Regions from separate parts of the Psychrobacillus sp. genome, predicted to be linked through region 3. Evidence: riboswitches for the same ligand, from Rfam matches in the RefSeq annotation. Region 3 holds a riboswitch; each other region holds the start of a gene.
What was found. A riboswitch is a leader RNA that binds a small molecule or an ion and turns the genes downstream of it on or off. The one in region 3 is predicted to bind lysine.

Region 1: it holds a riboswitch for lysine, as region 3 does, so the genes downstream of both, AC06OU_RS16850 (transporter substrate-binding domain-containing protein) here and AC06OU_RS04985 (aspartate kinase) in region 3, are expected to answer to the same signal.
Region 2: it holds a riboswitch for lysine, as region 3 does, so the genes downstream of both, AC06OU_RS09420 (Na+/H+ antiporter NhaC family protein) here and AC06OU_RS04985 (aspartate kinase) in region 3, are expected to answer to the same signal.

What each region holds. Positions count from the first base shown of each region.
Region 1 covers NZ_JBAEAP010000593.1:35,872-46,124, reverse strand. Annotated here, with positions in the region: gene splB (spore photoproduct lyase) at 1-626, shown strand, start outside; gene pgeF (peptidoglycan editing factor PgeF) at 741-1,502, opposite strand; gene safA (SafA/ExsA family spore coat assembly protein) at 1,805-2,413, shown strand; gene AC06OU_RS16855 (M23 family metallopeptidase) at 2,708-3,685, shown strand; lysine riboswitch at 3,821-4,003, shown strand; gene AC06OU_RS16850 (transporter substrate-binding domain-containing protein) at 4,131-4,967, shown strand; gene AC06OU_RS16845 (amino acid ABC transporter permease) at 5,073-5,834, shown strand; gene AC06OU_RS16840 (amino acid ABC transporter ATP-binding protein) at 5,852-6,586, shown strand; gene AC06OU_RS16835 (alpha/beta fold hydrolase) at 6,755-7,555, shown strand; gene AC06OU_RS16830 (sensor domain-containing diguanylate cyclase) at 7,574-8,548, shown strand; gene AC06OU_RS16825 (GNAT family N-acetyltransferase) at 8,562-9,269, shown strand; gene AC06OU_RS16820 (heme oxygenase) at 9,320-9,655, opposite strand; gene AC06OU_RS16815 (TraB/GumN family protein) at 9,917-10,253, shown strand, end outside.
Region 2 covers NZ_JBAEAP010000318.1:1,536-11,788, reverse strand. Annotated here, with positions in the region: gene AC06OU_RS09430 (YutD family protein) at 1-222, opposite strand, end outside; gene lipA (lipoyl synthase) at 244-1,191, opposite strand; gene AC06OU_RS09420 (Na+/H+ antiporter NhaC family protein) at 1,261-2,832, opposite strand; lysine riboswitch at 2,921-3,105, opposite strand; gene yunB (sporulation protein YunB) at 3,156-3,926, opposite strand; gene AC06OU_RS09410 (bifunctional metallophosphatase/5'-nucleotidase) at 3,969-5,348, opposite strand; gene AC06OU_RS09405 (sulfite exporter TauE/SafE family protein) at 5,381-6,199, opposite strand; gene AC06OU_RS09400 (DUF72 domain-containing protein) at 6,200-7,051, opposite strand; gene AC06OU_RS09395 (manganese catalase family protein) at 7,440-8,297, shown strand; gene sufB (Fe-S cluster assembly protein SufB) at 8,439-9,836, opposite strand; gene sufU (Fe-S cluster assembly sulfur transfer protein SufU) at 9,858-10,253, opposite strand, start outside.
Region 3 covers NZ_JBAEAP010000168.1:65-4,716, forward strand. Annotated here, with positions in the region: partial or broken gene AC06OU_RS04975 (succinate dehydrogenase cytochrome b558 subunit) at 1-477, opposite strand, end outside; gene AC06OU_RS04980 (YslB family protein) at 762-1,175, shown strand; gene AC06OU_RS04985 (aspartate kinase) at 1,631-2,848, opposite strand; lysine riboswitch at 2,951-3,126, opposite strand; partial or broken gene uvrC (excinuclease ABC subunit UvrC) at 3,170-4,652, opposite strand, start outside.

The DNA of each region.
Region 1 (10,253 bases), on a different contig from region 3:
CAAGATTCGAAGCATCCTGTACCTCTGACATCGTGGGAATAGACCATTTAACTCATACCTTAAAAAGAGCGATTGAGCATTTTGGTAAATCGGAATTCGGTAGACTGCGATTCGTGACGAAATTTCATTTTGTTGATCATTTATTGGATGCGAAGCATAATGGAAAGACCAGATTTCGCTTTAGTGTAAATGCAGATTATGTGATTAAAAATTTTGAGCCTGGTACTTCTCCATTAGACAAGAGGATTGAGGCTGCAGGGAAGGTTGCAAGAGCAGGATATCCACTTGGATTTATTGTCGCTCCTATATATCTTCATGAAGGCTGGAAAGAAGGATATTATCATATGTTTGAACGATTAGATGCAGAGCTTCCAAAGGATGCAAGAGATGATATTACCTTTGAATTCATCCAGCATCGTTTTACAAAGCCTGCTAAAAAGGTAATCGAAAAAAACTACCCAATGACTAAGCTTGAACTGGATGAAGAATCCCGAAGAATAAAATGGGGGAAGTATGGTATAGGAAAATACATTTATCAAAAAGAAGAAGAGGAAGACATCAAAGAGCATCTATATAGTTATATGGAAAAGTTCTTTCCGAATGCAAAATTTGAATACTTTACTTAAAAAAAACAGCCTGGTTCTCAAGAGAATCAGGCTGTTTAAATGAAGCTTGAGTAACATTTTTAGTAATGAGACATCTATTAATTGATTAAAGAGATTACAACCTATTTTAGAAAGTTACTTCTTCCTCATTATAAAACTTAAATGTCTCCCAGTATTTCTATCCTCTCGGTAAGAGAAGCCATCTGGACTTAAAAAAGTACATGTGCGATCTATCGAAATCTGTTCAAGCGGTATACCAGCCAGTTCACACTGCTTTTGAACGGTCAATTGGTTATCAATATGATATTTGCCTGTTTCTTCTCTGTAATACATAAAGTCATCTGCATACCCTAGGTTCTTAAATTTTGTGTAGACATCCTCATCCACTTCAAACTTTTCTTGGCTTAGTGCAGTGCCTATTTGTACGTGAAAATCAGCAGGGTTACATTGTTCGTGTGTTTTCAGATGCTCAAATAGCTGACTTGTAATTTCCTTGATGGTTCCTTGCCAACCAGAGTGAATGACTCCAATAAGTCCATTAGTTTCATTATAAAAAATGACTGGCACGCAATCTGCTGTAAAACTGCATAATAATAGGTTTGGTTCAAATGTGTAAAGAGCGTCTGTGTCTTTAATAGCGGTTTCCAAAAGCGTTGCTCCATGCCCTTTATCATTCGTTGTCACTTTATAGAAATTTGCACTATGGGTTTGATTGGCACAAACAAAATCTTCTAAACTGCAATTGAGCTGGGCTGCTAATTTTTTTCTGTTTTCCAATATGTGTCCTGGGTTTTCGCAAATGTGTAAGGCCATATTGTTCTCTTCCCAAGCAGTAGGATCTTTCCTAGTTGTTCCAGAGAGAAAACGTTCGTTGTTTAAATAATTTTTAATATTCATATAATCACCTGTTTTTAATATATCTTAAACACTCATTGTTGTATAGGACAGTAGACTTAACCTAACCTTTAAAAAAACTGAAAAATTATAAAAAGAATTTGTCTATAGAGGAATTTTCCTCCTTGAATATTTCAAAAGTGTTACCTTTGAACCAGTTATTTTTCCCATACTATCAAGCTTTCTCTTCTATTCGTTCTTCTTTGTAATCTAACTGTAAAATTACATCCAATTATTAAGGGGTGATTTATAGGGCTTTTCTATTTTACTATATTAATAGAGTAAAAAAAGAAAGGAAGATTACCTTGTTTAAAAACAAATTAAAAGTTGCTGCAGTAGCAGTCGCAATTTCTTTATTATTATTACCACTAACTGCATTTGCAGCTAATACCTATACCGTTGTATCAGGAGATTCTCTATGGAAAATAGCAGTAAAAACACAAACTGGAGTTTCAGAATTAATTGAGAAAAATCCTCAGTTAGAAAATCCAAATCTTATTTATCCAGGACAAAAAATAAATGTTCCTACAAAAGATTCTTATAACATTGAACAAGATGTAATTAAACTTGTAAATGTTGAAAGAGCAAATGCTGGCCTGTCTCCATTAAGCTATGACTGGGAGCTAGGAAGAGTGGCACAATATAAATCACAAGATATGCACGATCAAAAATATTTTAGCCATACAAGTCCTGTTTATGGAACTCCATTTACAATGATGAAGAATTTTGGAATTAGCTATAAATCAGCAGGAGAAAATATTGCACAAGGTCAAACGACTGCAAAAGCAGTAGTTAACGCTTGGATGAATAGTGAAGGACATAGAGCTAATATCTTAAACAAAAACTATACTCATATTGGGGTAGGTTATGTGAAAGACGGAAACTATTGGACTCAAATGTTTATACAAAAATAATTGATTTAGGGTGGGAATGACGACGTAAGTGTTGTCATTTCCACTCTTTTAGTTTACGGCCTATGTCTGCCCTTCAAAGTGTAGATGTAGGCTATTTTCATTTCTGTTTATGTTCCATGTGAAACTTTTCCTTCGATATCAACAATACAAAAAAGAAATAAATAAAGTCTGCAAAAGGAAACGGTCTACACTCTCGTTTTCTTTTCTTTTTGATATTAAGTGAAACCTTAGTTATCTTTTTCCGTATTAGATGATAAATACTTACAATGTTATAAATTGGAGGTAAACAGATCTATGAATGTCGAGAAATTTATATCGCCCGAAAATTTTGGAGAAGTATTCCTATATGGAAAGCATGAAGAAATTTATAACCAATGCGTCAAAGAATTTAAAGAGCTAGTATCACTGGACCAATTTATTGATTTAGCCATTTCCTTTAATCAGGAGGTTGAAAGCTACCAAATGATTAAAAAGACCGAGATTGGTTATTCAACTCAGTATTTATGGTTAGATAACAATAAGGAGAGAATAGTTAGTGTAACCTTTGATACGGCTAACTACATCCAGGGCATAGTATTAAAACCTTATGTAACCTTCCCCAAAAGCGATCAACGTTACACCAAAAATAAATATATGATGCCTATTAAAGAAGAATGGTTTGTTTTCTGGGGTGGGACGAATGAATTTCTTAACTATCATTACGTTTATGAATCTCAGCGCTATGCATATGATTTAGTGAAGATGAAGAATGGTCAGACGTATAAGGGTAATAGATTACTTAATGAAAGTTACTATGCTTTTGATAAAGAGGTAGTTGCGCCAGCAGACGGTAAGGTAGTAAAGGTTATGAATGATATTGTAGATAATATTCCCGGAGAAATGAATGAAAAAGAACCAGCCGGAAACTATGTCATTTTGGAGCATGAAAATAGAGAATATAGCTTGCTTGCGCATTTCAAACAATATTCTATAGTAGTAAAAGAAGGAGACGCGGTGAAGCAGGGACAAACAATTGGCCTTTGTGGAAATTCTGGAAACTCCTCTGAGCCTCATATACATTTTCAGGTGATGGATTCGTCTGATTATGTGAACTGCCACTCTATACGTATAAGCTTCTATGATGGGATTGAGCCAATTCAAGGCGATACAGTAACGACCTACAAACCGAACGAAAAGTCGAAAATGGATGTCTTTGACAAAGTGGAAAATACATTTACTTTAGCAGATTTTTTCTTATTTATTCCCCGTATTATAGGTTCATTTTTTAAATAAGACTGTTCGTTTCTATTTAGAATGATGAAGTTTAAAAAATAGTAATATTTTGATTAATCAATAGAATGTTTGTTGACAGATGAAAATCTCTATTGTAGACTATGAACAACTAATTGAATATAACCTCGCTTTTATAAGTGAGGTAGAGGCGCGATATTTAACAGTCCTTAGAGGAGCTTGAGAAGCTTAGATACTAAGGAGAAGGAAATGTCGCCGAAGCTTGTAATAAACTCATTATTACATGCTGGGTCTGCAGTGAAGAATTGCAGGACTGTCCGTTATAAACGTCCCGGTTTATAATGGTGTGCTATCTCATGGGGAAAAGTAGAGGATTTAGGGCAACCATACATTATGACCTGAGTCTACCTCAAGTCTTTTTTTGTACGGTTGTCCTTTTTGTATGGTTGCATACATATAATAACTTTAAAAAAGGAGATTACTAGAGATGAAAAAGAGACTATTTACATTCACATTTTTACTATCCATTTTTTTATTGCTTGCTGCTTGTGGAACGAAAGAGGAAGGAAGCGTTGGATCAGCATCTGCCCAAGATACATTTACAGTAGGACTAGAGGCAGGATATGCACCCTTTAACTGGACTCAAATGGATGACAAAAACGGTGGAGTGAAATTGGACGGTAACGCAGAGTATGCTGGTGGATACGATGTAGAAATTGCTAAAAAAATTGCAGAAGGCTTAGGTAAAGAACTGGTAATCGTTAAAACCGAATGGGACGGTCTAGTTCCAGCTTTAACTTCGGGTAAGATTGATGCAATTATTGCTGGAATGTCACCAACAGCAGAGCGTAAAAAAACAATCGATTTCTCTGAAAACTATTATACTTCCAACTTTGTTATGGTTGTAAAAAAGGGCGGAAAATTTGAGGATGCCACTTCCATTCAAGACTTTAATGGAGCAAAAGTTACAGGCCAATTAAATACTTCCCACTACGGAGTGATAGACCAAATTAAAGGTGTAAAAAAACAGCCTGCATCAGATAACTTTCCAGCAATGCGTGTAGCACTGGAATCCGGCATGATCGACGGTTATGTATCTGAACGTCCAGAAGGAATTAGTGCTTCCTCTGCAAATGATAACTTCAGCATGGTTGAATTCGAAGAAGGATTTGTTGCAGATGAAGAAGAAACAGCTGTTGCAGTAGGATTGAAAAAAGGTAGCGATTTAACAGATAAAATAAATGAAATATTAGCAGGAATTTCAGAAGAAGAGCGTCAAGAAATTATGGATAATGCTATTTCCAATCAACCAGCTGCAGAATAAGTATACTAACGGCTGCTAATAAAAGCAGCCGTTTCGTTTTTTTAAAGTACTTACTTCATTGGTTAGTGGATGTTCGAGGCAACAGAATGTGTAAGGAGGAAGACAATGAGTTTAGAATGGATTATCTCCATTATTACCAATAACTGGCCAATGTTTTTGCGTGGAGCAGGAGTAACCCTGTTGATTTCTATTATAGGAACTATTGTAGGAGCAATCATTGGATTATTAGCAGGCGTTATTAGGACCATCCCACTACCTGAAAAGAGGGTAAGTAGATATTTTTTAAAGCTGGTTAATCTTATCCTATCCATCTATATAGAATTCTTCCGAGGGACACCAATGATCGTCCAAGCCATGGTCATCTTTTATGGATCATCACTGGCCTTTGGGTTAGATATGGATCGTTTACTAGCAGCAATTTTTATTGTATCTATTAATACGGGAGCATATATGGCTGAAATTGTTCGTGGGGGAGTCATTTCAATTGATAAGGGACAATTTGAGGCATCACAAGCGATAGGGATGAATCACATTCAAACTATGCTATATGTTGTGTTACCCCAGGTTATCCGTAACATACTTCCAGCAACCGGCAACCAATTCATCATTAATATTAAAGATACCTCTGTTTTAAATGTGATAGGGGTAACGGAATTATATTTCCAAACGAAGTCTGTAGCTGGAAACAACTTCAGATATTTTGAGTCATTCTTTGTAGCTTGTATTTTATACTTCATCATGACGTTTGCTGTTACATTAATCTTACGACATTTTGAAAAGAAACTAGATGGACCCGAAAACTACACAGTCATTGGTCAGCCTATGCAAATGGCTGTACTGCCAAAAGGTCCTTATGAAAAAAAGTAAACAAAGGAGGAGCAAATATGGAACACGTAATTGATATTCAACATTTAAGTAAATCCTTTGGAGCACATGAAGTTTTAAAAGATATAAATTTCTCTGTAAAAAAAGGCGAGGTTGTATGTATCATAGGCTCTTCAGGATCGGGTAAATCAACACTTCTGCGATGTGTTAATTTATTGGAAAAGCCTAGTGGAGGACAAATTATTTATAAAGGAAAAAATATTTTAGACAATAAGCATGATATCAATTCCTATAGGACAAAGCTTGGCATGGTATTTCAGCAGTTTAATTTGTTTAATAATCATAATGTATTAAGCAACTGTTCAGTCGGACAGGTAAAGGTATTAAAGCGTTCAAAGGAAGATGCCGAAAAAATTGCGATGAGATATTTAAAGGTGGTGGGCATGGATGGCTACGTCAATGCTAAGCCAAAGCAATTATCTGGTGGACAAAAGCAAAGAGTAGCTATTGCACGAGCTTTGTCTATGGAGCCTGATGTAATGTTGTTTGATGAGCCTACATCGGCACTTGATCCAGAAATGGTCGGCGAGGTATTAAAAGTTATGAAAGAGCTTGCGCATACTGGTCTTACTATGTTGATCGTTACGCATGAAATGGAATTTGCCAAGGAAGTCTCTGATCGTATAGTCTTCATGGACAAGGGGGTCATTGCAGAGGAAGGTCCCCCGGATCAAATTTTTAATCATCCTTTACAGGAACGGACGAGAGAATTCCTAAAAAGAACGCGAAAGTAGACTCTAGGATGTTAGTAGCATTTCATCTTTTTATCTAGAATAAAATTCAATAAAATAGTATATTGGTAATATATACATTGGATAAATTATCAAATCTATGTAAGGCTTCCCTTTCAAAAGAAAAGGAAGCCTTTTATATAAGGTACGAAATAAACTAGAGGTGTTCCTATGAGTGAAGTATTAAAACGTAATAATGTAAAAGTAATTGGAAATAAGGAAAAAGTAATCATGTTTGCGCATGGCTTTGGATGTGACCAAACGATGTGGAGGCATATTATTCCTTCATTTTTGGATGACTATAAAATTGTATTATTTGATTATGTTGGTTCCGGTGAATCGGATTTAAGTGTTTATAATGCAGAGAAATACGCCTCGCTTAAAGGCTATGTCCGAGACGTCTTAGACATAGTAGAGGCATTGGAATTGAGAGACGTTATATTTGTAGGTCATTCGGTAAGCTCCATGATTGGTATGTTAGCAGCGATTCAAAAGCCGGATGTTTTTCAGAAGTTGGTTATGATTGGACCATCTCCGAGATATCTTAATGATCATGAGTATTACGGTGGATTCGATGAAAGAGACATCCACGAGATGCTAGATATGATGGAGATGAATTTTATAGGGTGGGCAAGCTATATGGCTCCAATAGTGGCTGCCACTGAAAAACACCCCGCGGTAGCAAAGGAAGTAGAAAAAAGTTTTAGTTCAACAAATCCGAAGATAACAAAGCAATTTGCAGAGGTGACCTTCTTTTCTGACCATCGTAAAGATTTAGAGAAATCATCTATTCCGGTGCTAATCATTCAATGCTCAGAAGACAGTATTGTTCCTATTCAGGTAGGAGAATATTTACACCATCATATAGAGAATAGTGAATTTAAGATAATGGATGTAAAGGGGCATTATCCTCACCTAAGTCACCCGTGTGAAACAGCGGAGCTCATTAAAGGGTATCTATACCAGGTGTAGGGAAGGGAATGACATTTTATGGAGGAACGTTTGGATTTGGCACCTTGTGGCTATGTCACTATTAGTCAAGAAGGTATGCTAATTGATATGAATAAAACCTTTCTTCAAATGATAGGGTTTTCCTTTGACGATCTTTCTCAAAAACATATAGAAACAATCATGTCTAAAACGAATCAGTTTATATTCCATACTTATTTTTATCCTTATATACGATTATATGGGCATATGGAAGAGTTATTTCTTAGTCTACAGCATAAGGATGGGCAGAGCATTCCTGTGTTGTTAAACGGGAAAAAAGCTACTCGAGAGGGTGCAGATGTAATTGACTGTGTATTAGTTTCAATGGGAAAAAGAATAGGATATGAACAGGAAATTAGGTTAGCAAAAAAGCAATTAGAGGAAGCATTTCGAGAAAAAGAACTGGCTCTTTCTAAATTAGAAGAGCTTCATGAGGAAATAGAGGAAAAGCAAGAAAAGCTACTTGAACTCAATAGCAAGCTAGAGAAATTAGCTATAACTGATAAATTGACTGGTTTAAAAAACCGTCGTTATTTTCATATCAAGCTAGAAGAGATGATCATTCAATACGAGCAAAAAGGACAGGCTTTTTCCTTATGCTTAATTGATATCGATCATTTTAAGCAAGTGAACGATACTTGGGGTCATACAATGGGAGATCAAGTGCTAGAGCAACTAGCAAAAATAGCAGACTTAACAGTACGTCCAGTGGATACATTACTTAGATACGGAGGAGAGGAGTTTATCGTTCTTCTACCGTTTACGAATGCACAACAGGCTAAAAACCAGGGAGAACGTTTAAGGCAGGAAATAGAAGCAGCAGATTGGGTCATAGGTGAAGTGACGATAAGTATGGGGATAGCAACATATACATCCGAAGACACGCATGCAAGCGTGGTAGAGAAGGCTGACCAAGCGTTATATTATTCCAAGAGAAATGGTAGAAACAGAATTACGCATATAGACGATTTATAAGGGGGGCGCACAAATGGTTGCTTTTAACGTCATAAAAAAAGACCAGGAATACTGGCTTGCCGATCAAATAAAAATGAATCAATCTAAAGAAGTATATTGGGCAGAACTAAAAACCCTTTTAGCAGCTTGGGAAAGCAATCAGGTAAATTATCTGTCGCTTCTGATGGATGCGGAGTATGAGGAACAATTATTAAATGAAGGTTTTCATAAGGTTTCTTCCGTGGTGGAATATACAAGAACACTAGAGGAACGCTTTATTTTAGATAGCTCTATTTTTGTGCAATCTCTTTCGGATAGCTTAATGACAGATGAGGAATTCGCCAAACTATATGATGAATGTCGAAGCGGATCGGCGAACAAAAATAATTTGTTCTCTATTGATCAAATCATGGAAGCCTTCTTAAATGAGTTAGGTCCTAACTGGCGTAACCATTGTCATATCTTCTATAAAGCAAAAGAACCTTTGGGTATCAGCATTCCTCATATAGAAGACGGAACAACTGAGGAAGGTAGGTTGTTTTACTTTGGAGTAACTCCAGAGCATAGAGGTAAAGGTTTCGGTAAGGTACTTCACTTATATTCATTAGAGCTTTTAAAGAATATGCATGCTACATATTACGTAGGTAGTACAGATGAGAACAATGAATACATGATTCGGATTTTTAAAGCCAATGGATGCTTATTAAGGGATAAAAAAGGAATCTATCGTATCGATAAATAAAAGCAAAGGAGCAAGCGAATTAACATCACTTGCTCCTTTTAATAATTTATTTAGTTGGAAATTGCTCCAACAGTAGAAGCAACTTTAGAAATGATTAACTCACTACCTAATAGTGGAGATTCTTTCGATGCTTCTTCAGAACCTGGTTCTGGTCGTTTATGTGCTGCCTTGAAGAGGTCGCTATTTTTCCATGCTTGGAAACTTTCTTCGTTTTCCCAATACATATTGACATTCATTTCATCATATTCAGTGGTACCCTGTGTAATAGTAACCTCAACTTTTACGAAGCCTTCCATTTCTTGTAGTGGACTTGGTTTTGTAAAGTTTGGAGCCATTCTTTCTGCAAATCCTGGTTTTGTTTTAATACGATTCGTAACGATAATCATTAGCCATTCTCCTCTTTTAACTTATTTGAATCAATGTAAGTATAACATTTTAGCCTCAAATTTAAACGTTTCATGTACTAAGAAGAATCACATAATCGAAGGAAAAAACTAAAAATAAACAGATTAGGTTATGATTAAATCTCCTATTTTTTTGTATAAACAAATTGAATTTTATGCCCAAGTACTTCATTATTATAGGTACAAGTCTTTACATGCTCAGTCGATATGTAAAGAAATACATTTACACGAAGGAAGTAGTTTATGTCGGAAGCAAATATAACTCGTTTAGAGGTCGATGGCAAGGAAATTATTTTGATTGGTACTGCTCACGTTTCAAGGTTAAGTGCTGAGCAGGTAAAAGAAGTGATCGAAAAAGAAAAACCGGATTCCGTGTGTATAGAGTTGGACGAACAGAGATATCAATCTATTACAGATAATAACAAATGGAAAGAGACAGATATTTTTAAAATCATAAAAGAGAAGAAAGCGACATTGCTATTGATGAACTTAGCTATTTCTTCCTTTCAAAACCGTATGGCGAAGCAGTTTGATATTAAACCCGGTCAGGAAATGATACAAGGGATAGAGAGTGCAAAAG
Region 2 (10,253 bases), on a different contig from region 3:
GTACAAATAATCCTTCATCGTACTAATTTTCGTATCAAATGTTGCCTTTTGGTTACGATCCTCGAAAAACCCTTTTAGGCGAAGCTGACCATATCCCCAGTCTCCCATAATATAATCATACTTTGTTAAAATCTCACTGTAACGCTCCAAAAAAGCTTCTTCTTTAAATGCTTCTCGGTAATCTTCTATTACTTCATAAGTGAAGCCTTCTGCTATTATCATACATTCACCATCCATTAGCTATTACTCTTGAACAGCTAGTAATTCCTCACCTTGTTGCTGTCTTTGCTTCGCAGCAGCATTTACTTGCTCATCTGCATGATAGCTACTTCTAACAAGTGGGCCTGCCTCACAATGTGAAAAGCCCTTACTCATTGCTATCTTACGCAATTCTCCAAACTCAGCTGGAGAATAATATTTTTGAACCTTTAAATGTTTTTTCGTAGGCTGCAAATATTGACCAATTGTCATAATATCAACGTTATTTGCACGTAAATCATCCATAACCTCAATGATTTCTTCAAACGTTTCCCCTAAACCTAGCATTAACGATGACTTTGTAGGAATGCTTGGCTGCATTTCTTTTGCACGCTTCAATAGTTCCAATGAACGGTCATATTGTGCACGTGCTCTAACTCTTGGAGTCAATCGACGTACCGTTTCAATATTATGGTTCAGGATATCTGGCTTCGCATCCATAATGTTACGGATGTTTTGCTCAATGCCCCCCATATCCGAAGGAAGCACTTCAATTGTAGTAAAAGGATTTTTTCTTCGAATTGCACGGATCGTTTCTGCAAAAACCTCTGAGCCGCCATCTTTTAAGTCATCCCTTGCTACAGCCGTTACTACAGCATGCTTAAGATTCATAATAACTACTGAATCTGCCACACGTTCTGGCTCCGCTAAATCTAGTTCATTTGGAAGTCCAGTCTTTACTGCACAGAAGCGACATGCTCTTGTACAAACTGCTCCAAGAATCATAAATGTAGCTGTACGACGAGATCCCCAGCACTCATGAATATTAGGGCATCTTGCCTCTTCACACACAGTATTTAAATTGTTTTCGCGCATTAGTTTTTTTAAGCCTTTATAATCTTCATTCGTATTTAGCTTTATTTTGAGCCATTCAGGCTTGCGCTCATGCTGTTCTTTTGGTGGCTTACATGATGTCACGATTCCATCCCCCATTTCAAATAATCTGACTTCACTGTTGTCAATGTACCATATTATTTGAATTCAAACAACCTTCTAAAAAAGCTAAATAGAATGCTTGTTCCCACTTTTATTACTAAGGGTCCAAAACCCAAATAATAGAATGAGGATTCCTACTACTGTTATTAATCCTATCATGACAGAGCCTGTCAATCCTAATACTAAGTATCCGATTGCAGCTATTATTGCACTAATAATTGCGTACGGCAGCTGTGTCATCACATGATCAATAACATTAACTCCAGCTCCTGTAGCTGACATAATAGTAGTGTCCGAAATTGGTGAACAGTGATCTCCAAAAACTGCTCCTGCCAATACTGCTGCTAATACTGGTAGCAATAGCTGCGGATCGATTGCCATGATAATACTTGCACCAATTGGAAGCAAGATTCCAAACGACCCCCACGAAGAACCTGTAGCGAAAGCCATGAAGGCCGTCAGCACAAACATTAGAACTGGAATAATACCTACGGGAACATTGTTTTCTGTAACAATCGTTGCAAGAAATGCACCTGTTTCTAATGCTGTAATTAGATAAGACAATGCCCATGCGAATACAAGAATCATAATGGCAGGAAGCATAGATTGAACACCTGTACGTAAAGCCTTCCATACGTAGCTCATATTAGCATCTGGGTTAACCTTGAATTGGCGCGCGTACAACAGGAAGGATAAAATACTTGCTATCAATCCACCTATAAATAACGATAAAGGAACATCTGTGTTTTCAAAGATGACAAATATATCTAAAATTCCACCGGACAACTGATAGCCTGTCCAGAACATCAACCCTAACGTCACCACTACTAAAGAGATGATTGGAAGCAATAAATCGATAACCTTCCCATACTGATTGTCAGGAAAATCTCCATCCATATCTCCCGGATTTGTTTTATTTGGATCAAATAATACTCCTGTTTCCTTCGCACGTTTTTCATGCTTCTTCATTTCAAACAAATCAAAATCTGTCCATGCGGCAAAGAACACCATCGCTAAAGTAGCTATAACATAGAAATTCATTGGTGCCATTGTGATAAAAGCTTCTAGCGGAGTGTATTCTGTTACAGCATGTGTTGTGAAAATAACACCTAGCTGGCTGATCAAAAATGCTCCCCAGCTAGAAACTGGTGAGATTACACATATCGGTGCAGACGTAGAATCGATGAAATAGGCTAGCTTTGCACGTGAAACCTTATGCGAGTCCGTAATTGGTCTTGCAATTTGTCCTACTGCTAATGCATTAAAATAATCGTCCACAAAAATAATGATTCCTAAAAAGGCTGTTAATAGTTTAGAGCCTCTTTTTGTTTTAATACGTTTGATCGCCCAATTAGCGAAAGCCGTGCTTCCTCCTGACAGGCTGACAAAAGCGGTTACTACACCTAACAAGAGAATGAACAATAAAATATAAATATTATATACATTTAATCCCCCATCCCAAAAAGAGACTTTAAAGGAATCCCATAACATTAACAAAGATCCAACAGGGCTAAATTCCTCTACTAGTAAGGCTGCAGAAAGAATACCTGCTCCTAAGGATAACAAAACTCTTTTAGTCACTAAAACCATGATGATAGCCAGTAGCGGTGGCACTAACGAAAAAATTGTATTCTCCAAAACTGTTCCTCCTTAAATATAAAAAAGCCAACCTATAGTATTTTATAGGTTGGCTTATACATGAAATTTTAGTTATAACACTTTATTTCACTTGTGTAGCTCCCCATTTACATGTCCCCATATAAATGACAGTGTTATTCTTGTTCAAAATAACCCCAACTAAGCATCCATTGACTAGACATACTCAGTTTCGGCAAAACTTCCTTTCTATTACGATCAACGGAGTCACCCTCCCGTAACATACTATTAAGCAATGCGGCCTCTACCTATTTATTATTCATTTTTATCTATTCTAACAGTAATTTAAGAAAAATGAAGTTTTTTTAATCTTCCGGTAACGGTATAGGTACCTCCACCGATGGAGCAGCCGACCCATCCCCACCTGTATAAATGTGTGGAACCTGCCCTTGTACTAGACCCATAGCTACCGGTATATTCTGTTCCACAACACTCATTTTACTAGCAAGCGGGACGATGATTTGTACATTCACCTTAATGTGGATACTAATTTCTACATACGCATTATTAATACCGAACTCGGTAATAGTGGGCACCACATTTGACTGAACGTTTCCGATCACATGGAATCGAATAGGTATTTTCGGACCAAGGTTTCCGATTAAGGGAATATTCGTTGCTTGCCCCATCGGAACAAAGAATACAACCCCGCCTTGATCCTCCATTGTTTGCTTATCATACTCAATATCATCCAAGTAAGGAAGACTAGAAAGATTTCCCTGCTCCGCTTGCTCTAGATGAGATTGAACCAAACTATTTGTATCAGATAGCACTCGGTTAATAATTTCTGTATTGAATTTAGTTGTGACCATATTTTTACTATCTGAAGGGACCTCTTCAATAATATCGTTTACATCTAGAACATTTGCTGTACGCGAGTTGATCGCCTTACTTATTACCATAGAGGCAATCTTATTAGTTTGCACTTCAGCATATTGTAGATAGGTTGGGGTCAGTTGCGCATTTATGTAATAAAATACGTAAGCCACTGACAATAAAAAGCATGTTAAAAAGATGGCTAATTTGCGTTGAGTGCTAAAAAATATGAAACGCTTCTTCTTTTTGCGATAAAACAACGAAAAAACCTCCTCATTACTTTTATGTAACGAGGAGGTCTATTATGCCCTACATTTATTCTCTTCCTGTATTCCATACCATTTTACAACATCTCGTATAGTTTCCGGCATAATATATTGCTTTTTCGCGGTCTTAAAAGAAGGAAAGAAAAATCCAAATGTGAACATGTCTAGCGTCGCCAGCCTATACGTATCGTTTAACATTAACGGCTCCCCTTTAATGAGTGGTTTCCCATCTACATCTTCTTCAATCCGTTCATACAAAATGGCGCCCAAATATTTTCCTCGGAACCCGAGACCTTTTACTTCTAAGGTAGGCCATTTTTCATTTTTGGCAAGCTCAATCACTTCAAGTAGCTCTGCTCCGCTTAGTGTAACAATACATGGATTGATGGGATGTGGCAGACATTGATGTAAATTCCATGCAGTTACTGGCCCTTTAGGCAAATCCGTCAGGAAAATCCCTGCTGGGAACATGGCACAATCCGCATTTGTATAGGAAAGCAATGCCTTGCCGAAGAAGTTCGCTAAACTTGAATGGTTGAACCATTCTTTCTCTAAGGTTGAATTACTATGAAAAACAGCATAAGATAGCTGTTCTTTTCCAATTTTCTCCCACTCTTTCCTTGTGTGCCCTGCATTTTTAGGGACAGGCAGCTCAGCTGTAGGAAATACAACTGCTTTTTTAGAAACAACACGTTGCAAGGAATGATCGTACTCTAAATTCACATAGCCCACATACATCCCAAATTTCCCTGTAGCGGCCTGCAATGTATTCCCAATCATTTTCCCGTCCTCGAACAAATGATGCGTGTGAGCGCCTAAAATTAGGTCCAGAGAGGGTATCAACTCACATAGTTCTTCATCCTTGGACTTTCCTAAATGAGACATACAAATAAGGATATCGACATGAGGAGAAATCTGCTCAGCAACGGCCTGCAGTCTAGAAAGAGGATCCTGCAATCTCCACCCAAGCTTTTCATAATAAACACTATAATCCGCAGTAGCAGCTATAATCCCAATTCGAATTCCAGAGGGCGTCTGATGAATTTTATAAGGCTTCACCCACCTAGGGATATTCCCTTCTAAATCCGTAAAATTAGAAACTATAACCTCGAAATCGGCCTGTTCATATAACGAATCCAATTCTTCGTGACTCAATGTGATCCCTTCATTGTTTCCAATCGTGGCGTAATCATATCCGGCATCATTTAAGAGCTTCACGTTTCCCTTCCCAAGCGTTCCCTCCGTGTATATATTCGAACGATCCACGTGATCGCCGATATCTAAAGTAAGAGAGGCTTCGCTTGCGTGCTCTTTACGTCTTTCAGAGAGAAAGTGATGAATAGACGGCCAATTTTCTAAATGACTATGCAAATCATTTGTATGATAAATATGAATGGTCTCTCTCAGCTTTCTCACCTCTTTTTTATGCGGGCTATCGCTCGCCTTTATTAAAACAGCCCATCTATAATAGATCTTATTCCTAGCAATAGCAGTACTATTCGAAGTGCTGTAACAAGCGTTTCTGAATTTAGCTTTTTATTCAGCTTAGCACCAATCTTTGCTCCAATATATGCAGCAGGAATGACAGGTATCGTATATAGCCATGGTACGTTTCCTAAAGATATATGCGTTGCAGAATTGACAATGGACGATAAAAATACCATAAACATAGAAGTTCCCACGGCCACATGAGGAGGAAACAGAAACAATAGAATCATGGCAGGCACAATCATCGAACCTCCACCGATTCCAAATAATCCAGAGGCAAAACCTATAAAAAAGGTTAAAGCTAGTGCAAACCAGACTGGATATCCATATACATATGTATTTTCCCCATCCTCAAAGGTACGCTTCTTGCCATGCTTGACAAACCATTGCACCGGCTTCAAATATTTACGAACTAGTAAAAGAACGGATAAAATGACAAGCAATATACCAAAGTATAGGTTAAACGAAGGGAGATCTAATCCTTTGTTTACCCAAGCACCTAAAATGGTTCCCGGAATACTTCCTATAAAAAATATAAATCCACTTTTAAAATCCACCGTCTTAGACTTCATATATGAAAGTGTAGAAGACAGACCAATAAAAATCATCATAACAACAGATAAACCTACGACACTTTGCGGCGTAATATTCGGGATTAAGTCGAGCGTGGTACCAAGGAAAAGTACAGCAGGCACTAAAATTACCCCACCGCCTAACCCTACTAAGGCACCGATCGTCCCTGAAAAAAGACCGCTAAGCACTAATAAAAACCACTCCATTTAAAAATCTCCTTCAAAAAGATTTAATTGCTTAGGCGCAAGTCCATCAAACTCTATGTTAAGCATTTGCTGAAAGGCTTTAGCATTTTTAGCAGCATGACCACCAGAGTTATTATTGAATACAACAAGCACTTCGGAAGCCTGCTTAGCTAAAACCTCACAAACTGACTGAATATAAGCAAGCTCCTGCTCATTATAATCATATAAATAGCGGACTTCTCTCCACTTTTCGTTATTTCCTGGATTCTTCCACCCATAAAAGTTTCTCCCATGTAGACGGACCAACACTTTATCAGAAGTAGCAACCGGCACTACAGGTATGCTGCCTTCTCCATTCTGTGGCTCATCGCAGACACTATGATGAAAATTATTATCCTTTAAAAATTGAAGAGTCGAATCTTTATACTCCGGAAGATACCAGGATTGATGGCGAAACTCAATGACCACCTCAAAATCCTTTAGCTCCTCTCGAATTCTTCTCATATATTGCACATTATCCTTCTCACACTCAAACCAAGGTGGAAACTGAACAAGCACCATCGCAAGCTTCCCCGCATCCTTAAGCGGCCCAAGCATCTGACGATGACTTTCAAACATTTCCTCTGGGGACTTAAACGGATTCTCCCCTCTCAAATGCCCTGTCATCCCTTGATAGGCTTTCACGATAAACTGAAAATTATCAGGAGTCTCACGAATCCACTTTTCTATATTTCGCTGCGGTTGAATCGCATAAAACGACGCATCCAACTCGACAATCGGAAAATGCGCACTATAATCCTGCAGCTTCTCCCTAGACGAAGAAACATAAAGATCTGGATGATCCCCCCAACCAGTTAACCCAATTTTAATCATCAAACCACCTCTTCATTATTACTAATTATCATATCATTTCCCTCATCAAACAGACAAAAAAATGAGTTGATGGAAAGTGTTATTGCTCCGCAAAACTAAGTGTTGCGGGAAATCTGCAAGGTGTTGCGCATATTATTCGAACTGTTGCGGGAAAATAAAGTGTTGCAGATAATCTGTAAAGTGTTGCGCTAGATGTTAAAGTTCCTTAGCTAAAGGCTTTTTTTATTTCCTCCCACAAAACAATTATATTGTCTTACTACTTAGTTTATATAAACCCAGATATCTTTCAATGAAAATCTTTTTTTAATGAATAAACCTCTTTTATTAGTACAAAATAAAACATGCACGAAAGTATAATCTAATATGAATCCAGAAAAGAGGAGCTAGCATGTATTACTATAAAGAGGAACTAATAAACCCCATTATGCCTGACCGTCCAGATCCGGAAGCAGCGAGAGTACTACAAGAAATACTAGGTGGCCATTATGGTGAGATGAGAACTATGATGCAATTCTTTTTTCAAAGCTCAAATTTCCGAGGGAAAGACACTCAATTTAGAGATTTACTCCGCGGAATTTTCCTAGAGGAAATCGCACATGTAGAGCTAGTACAAAACACGATCAATCAACTTCTAAATAATTCCGGTGAATCCGCTGTTCCAGGTAACGCTGGAGTAGACAACGCACCGTTAAATGATGCTACGAGACATGCGAATCCACATCATTTCATCATTGGTGCACAGGCATCTATTCCTTTTGATGCAGCTGGGAACCCTTGGAACGGATCTTGGGTATACTCACATGGGAACCTGATTGCCGATTTGCTAAATAACCTTGTCCTAGAGTCGACAGGTGTGCTACAAAAAACACGTATTTATGAAATGAGCTCTAACAAAACGTTCAGAGAGACACTAGCATTCCTTATTGTGAGAGATAATGCTCATCAAAACGCATTTGCTAAAGCTTTAGAAACGTTAGGCGTGGATTGGGGCAAGCTATTCCCTGTACCGAACTACGATATAAATAAATACCCAGAATGCAGAAAATATGTAGAGATGGGATACCATAATGCACAATTCAACTTTAGGCTAGACCCTACTCGCATAGGCGAAATATTCCAAGGTCAGTCCCCGAGCCGGAACGATGGCACACTTTCCGTAGTTGATCCTCCAAAAGGATTTCCAGTACCTTTAATGCCTGATATGCCAAATGAACATAGTCCTGGCATTCAAGATATGAATAACTAAATTAACTTTTCCCTAGTCACTAATGTGATTAGGGAATTTTTACGTATTATTTCTATAAAAAAAAGAAGACGAACTATAAAGTTCGCCTTCTCTAAGATAATCAAGTCGCACACAATTGGAACGACTTGATAATTGAATTTATTAACCGATAGAACCTTCCATTTCAAACTTGATCAGACGGTTCATTTCTACTGCATATTCCATTGGAAGTTCTTTTGTGAATGGCTCGATGAAGCCCATTACGATCATTTCAGTTGCTTCTTCTTCACTAAGTCCACGACTCATCAAGTAGAATAATTGTTCCTCTGACACTTTTGAAACTTTCGCTTCATGCTCTAGAGAAATATTATCGTTCAAGATTTCGTTGTATGGAATTGTATCAGAAGTAGACTGATTATCCATGATTAAAGTATCACATTCAATGTTAGCACGTGCTCCTGTTGCTTTACGTCCAAAGTGAACGATTCCACGGTATGTTACTTTACCACCTTGTTTAGAAATAGATTTCGAAACAATAGTAGAAGAAGTATTTGGAGCTAAATGCATCATTTTAGCACCAGCATCTTGGTGTTGTCCTTTACCAGCGATAGCGATAGAAAGTGTCATTCCACGTGCGCCTTCACCTTTAAGGATAACTGCTGGATATTTCATTGTAAGCTTAGAACCAATGTTACCATCAATCCATTCCATAGTTGCGTTAGCATCACAAACAGCACGTTTTGTAACTAAGTTATATACGTTGTTTGCCCAGTTTTGGATAGTAGTGTAACGGCAATAAGCATCTTTTTTGATGATAATTTCAACTACTGCACTGTGAAGTGAGTTAGTTGTGTAAACAGGAGCCGTACATCCTTCAACGTAATGTACAGAAGCACCTTCATCAACAATGATTAGTGTACGTTCGAATTGACCCATATTTTCTGAGTTAATACGGAAGTATGCTTGAAGTGGAGTATCCACTTTTATGCCTGGTGGTACATAGATAAATGATCCACCTGACCATACTGCTGAGTTAAGGGCAGAAAATTTGTTGTCAGAAGAAGGGATTACTGTACCAAAGTGTTTTCTGAAAAGATCTTCGTTTTCACGAAGTGCAGAGTCAGTATCTTTAAATACGATTCCCAAGTCTTCAAGCTCTTGCTTCATGTTATGGTAAACAACCTCAGATTCATACTGTGCAGAAACACCCGCAAGGTATTTTTGTTCTGCTTCAGGAATACCTAATTTATCAAAAGTTGCTTTGATTTCTTCTGGTACTTCATCCCAAGATTTTTCAGTTTGTTCAGATGGTTTTACATAATATGTGATTTCATCAAAATTTAGTGGCTCTAGATCTCCGCCCCATTGTGGCATTGGCTTAGAGTAAAAAATTTCTAATGCTTTTAAGCGATAGTCTAACATCCATTGTGGTTCATTTTTCATACGGGAAATTTCTTCAACGATATCTTTCGTTAAACCACGTTTTGAACGGAAAATGGATACGTCTTTATCGTGGAAGCCATATTTGTAATCACCAATTTCAGGCATTTTTTTTGCCATCGTATTTCCTCCGTTCTGATTTTATTTCTTTTCTTCTGAAACGCCTTTTTCCATTGCTTTCCATGCAAGAGTTGCACATTTGATACGTGCTGGAAATTTAGATACGCCGTTTAAAGCCTCGATATCTCCGAGGTCAATAGAATCGTCATATTCCTTTCCAAGCATCATATCAGAAAAGATTTGAGAAAGCTTAAGCGCTTCATCTATATTTTTACCTTTGATCGCTTGCGTCATCATTGATGCAGAAGACATGGAAATGGAACATCCTTCACCATCGAATTTTGCATTTTGTACAACGCCATCCTCTACTTGAATAGTCAAGTGGATACGATCTCCGCAGGTTGGGTTATTCATGTCTATTGTCAATGCGCCATCCTCAATACTACCTTTATTGCGAGGATTTTTGTAATGATCCAT
Region 3 (4,652 bases):
GTTAGCTAAATGGAAGGTTGCAGAAATTACACCTACAATATAAAAAGCTAACATCCATGGGTTTGATAAAATTTCATTCATCATGTTAAAGTTAACTTCCTTAGCTCCAATTGCAGCTTGGAAACGTGTTTCAAATACATGCCATGCGATAAACACAACAAGGAATATTCCAGTAAAACGTTGTAAAATAAACAACCAGTTTCTTAGAGTACCGTATCTGTTAGGATTGTACTTAACAGTAAATGCAATATAGATACCATAGAATGCATGGAACAACAAAGGAATATAAATTACAAACACTTCCAGCATTAGTCTAAAAGGTAGACTCTCCATGAAATGTGATGCCGTGTTAAAGGCTTCTTCACCTCTTGTAGCAAAATGGTTTACTACTAAATGTTGCGCCAGAAATAATCCAACTGGAATAATACCAAGTAAAGAATGTAATCGACGCATGAAAAATTCGCGATCTTTCGACAAAACAGTAACCCCCCTCAAATTTCCAATTAGCGATGATTAAACTATAGTAATAGAATAATTAATCATCACATGTTCACACCTTCTTGTTACGAATTTATGACATATCCATTGTACTCTCAACATTTTAGAGCGTCAAGGTATGTTTCCTGAATTTGTTCATCTTTCTGACACTCACCTATATAATGATTAGTTTATTTTTTCACAAAGTATTCTCTCCCAGTGAAAATATTTTATGCTAGAATAGATTATAGTTTTTATTTATCTTTGGAAAGAAGGGTTGCTGTTTGAATGAAAGAGAACATTCACATGTAACTTCCTTTGGATATGAAATAATAAGAGATCACGTGCTCACTTCTATTCTCGGAAAACATGAAAAAGAAATATTGTACTGGGCAGGTAAGGACCTTGCTCGAAAGTTTCCACTCTATTCAATGGAAGAAGCCATCTCTTTCTTCCAAGAGGCTGGCTGGGGAAGGCTTGAGTTAGATAAAACATCAAAAGATTCGGCCTATTACACGCTAGAAACATACAATCTTCCTCAAAGTGGAATTAATAGATGTCACCGATTAGAGGCTGGCTTTCTCGCAGAGCAGAAGCAAAAAATAGATGGCTATGAAACCGAATGCTATGATGAGTTTGTTAAAAAAACTGGGTTGGTCACTTTCCATATTAAATGGGACTTAAAAAGTAAACGCTAAAGATACATAAAGAGGAGGATGGAGCAATTTCCATCTTCCTCTCTTTTTTTAATTAAGCTTTGTTAAAGTTATTGGTTGATTTTGACTAACAATTCTTTTTAATAGTGACTGTAAACATAAACAAAGGAACTTTCAAATGGCTATTTAGAACATAAATAGATTTTGAAATTGGGGTTGGTGACAGTTTTAAGCTTTGTTTATGCGAGTAAATTTTTTTAATGCTTTATCGATGCTAAAGCTGTTCCATTTATTGATTGGAGCTCCAGACGGCGACTCCTACGGGATGAGTGAGACAGATAAGACATCACAACCACGCGCGTAAGCGATGGGTGATGGCTTATCGCTCACCCCGAGGAAAGCGACCGGCTAGGGCGGAAATTAATTCTACTCTCTGATTTAAGATTTCTTTGTATCATAAATCAACCCTACCCTTTAACATAGCCTTTAATAATTACTTAATTTATAGCCAAATCAAATTCATCATGGAGTGCATTCGCTGCTTGAATCATATTGCCTTGAGGCACTACAACTGAAACCTTTATTTCTGAGGTACTAACCATTTTAACTGGTATATTTTCCTTGCTTAATCGGTCGAACATTTGTGCAGCGACACCAGGATTAGATACCATTCCTGAACCTACAATAGATACCTTAGCTAAACCCACCTCAAAATCTGCAAAGGTAAAACCTAGATTCTGTTTCGTTTTCTCTAAAACGTGAATTGCTTCCGAAAGAGATTCTTTTTTTATAGAAAAGGACACGGTTGGCTTCATTCCTTCGACTATCGACTGGACAATAATATCTACATCAATATGGTTATTGGCAAGGGTAGTGAATATGGAAGCGAGTGAACCATTAAAAGGCACTGTATATTCAATCGTTAAACGTACTATATCTGATTCAAAAGCTACCCCTCGTACTACTAAATTATTCTCCACATCTACTTCCTCCTTTAAAATGGTTCCTTCCGTTTCTTCATAGCTTGAACGTACTCGTAATGGAATCTTATAGTTTTTTGCGAATTCCACTGCTCTAGGATGCAGTACTCCAGCTCCTAGATGAGCTAACTCCAACATCTCATCATATTCTAGCTGTTCTAGTTTTCTTGCATGAGATACGTAGCGTGGATCTGACGTATAAACGCCATCTACATCCGTATAAATATCACAAATGTCTGCTCCGATAGCTGCAGCTATGGCGACGGCTGTAGTGTCTGATCCTCCTCTTCCTAAAGTAGTAATCTCCCCTAATTCCGACATACCTTGAAAGCCGGCCACAATTACTACGCGATTAGCCATTAAATGCTCATTTATCTTCTGGCCATCCAATTGTTTTATTTTTGAATTTCTATGTACTTCATCTGTTACTATACCAGCTTGCCAACCCGTCAAAGATAACGTCTCTACTCCAAGTGCATTTAACTGAATGGCAAGTAAGGACATAGTTACTTGTTCTCCTGTAGCAAGCAACATATCCATTTCTCTTTTTGTTGGAATGTTAGTGATTTTACTTGCCATTTCCGCTAAGTCATCTGTTGTTTTTCCCATGGCAGAAACAACTACGACAATGTCATGTCCTTTCTCCTTTTCTAGTTGTACCCTTTTTGCAACGTTACCAATTAACTCAATTGAACCTACAGAAGTTCCGCCAAATTTCATCACAATTTTACTCATTAACCTATCTCCCCTTTATCTCCTTAGGCGGCCAATAAAAAAAGCTTCCCACATATTTGCGGAAAGCTAACTCTTCTCATACACGGCCAAAAATGATTGCCCATGTGAGATAGCCCTCCAGAATATATATTCTGACAGTCCTGCATCTCTTAAATACAGAACCAACATAGGAAAGGAAAAGCTTTTCTATGTTTCGGCGAACAACCCTTTCCTAATCGGTCGTAGGATCTTTCATCCTCACGATTAGTACTCTTGCAATTCGCACCTCTATCTTCACTGTTTGAATAGTGAATATTAAATTGTTTTAAAGATAACATAAGATTATTCAGAAGACAATAAATTTTTCTGAAAATGAGCTATTAGATTATCAGCTAATTTACTTGGGAGTCCAGATTCTATTAGTTCTTCTCGTGATGCAGCTTGCATTCGTTTAAGGGAGCCAAAATGCTTAAGAAGCATTTTCTTACGTTTTGGACCTATTCCTTCAATTCCATCTAACGATGAGGCAATTGTATGCTTCCCTCTCTGTTGTCGATGGAAAGTAATTGCAAATCGATGGACCTCATCTTGAATTCTTTGAAGAAGATAGAATGCTTCACTCGTTCTTTTCATCGGGATAATCGCTAATGGGTCACCATATAACAAGGAGGATGTTTGATGTTTGGCATCTTTCGCTAGTCCTGCAATTGGAATATCTAAGCCAAGTTCATCCTCGATAATTTCTCTTGCTGCTTCTATTTGTCCTTTACCTCCATCAATAATGATTAAATCAGGTAGAGGCAATCTCTCTTTTAATACACGAGTGTAACGTCTACGAACGACCTCACGCATAGCACCATAATCATCATGCTTTGCTGCAGTTTTCGTCTTATACTTCCGATAGTCTTTTTTATATGCTCTGCCATCAACGAATACAACCATGGCAGAAACCGCATCGGTACCGTGAATATGAGAATTATCAAAAGCCTCAATTCTGCTTGGCATGGCTATTCCCATAAGACTACCTAGTTCTTCTACTGCCCCTACAGTTCGTTCCTCTTGTCGTTCAATCAAATGGAACTTTTCTTTCAAAGCTATCGCAGCATTTTTTTGAGCTAAATCCACTAGGTTCTTTTTTGCACCCTTTTGAGGAATAATAACCTTCATTTCCAACAACTCAGAGGCTAACTCTAAATCAGTCGTATTAGGCACAAATATTTCCTTTGGTTTAATATGCTCTGGTTTAGAGTAGAACTGACCTAAAAAGGTAAGAAATTCTTCCTCCGGGTCACGGTAAATTGGAAAAAGAGAAACATCTCTTTCTATCAATTTTCCTTGACGCACAAAAAACACTTGGACACACATCCATCCCTTATCTACTGTGTATCCGAAAATATCACGATTTGTGAAATCATTCATCGTCATCTTTTGTTTTTCCATCACTTGATCGATATGTGCTATTTGATCGCGGTACTCTTTTGCACGTTCAAACTCCAACTGTTCTGCTGCTACATTCATTTTTTCAGTTAGCTCTTTCTTGACCGCTGCATGGCCACCGTTTAAAAAACTAGAGATTTCATGAATAATTTCGGTGTACGTTGCCTCTTCAATTTCTTTCACACAAGGGGCAAGGCATTGTCCGATATGGTAATACAAGCAAACTTGGCTAGGTAGCTTTTGGCACTTTCTTAATGGATATAATCTATCCAGTAATTTTTTTGTTTCATGAGCGGAATGAGAATTTGGATATGGTCCAAAATATTTACCCTTATCCTTTTTTACTTGTCTTGTAATGATGAGCTTAGGATTCTTTTCCGCAGTAATT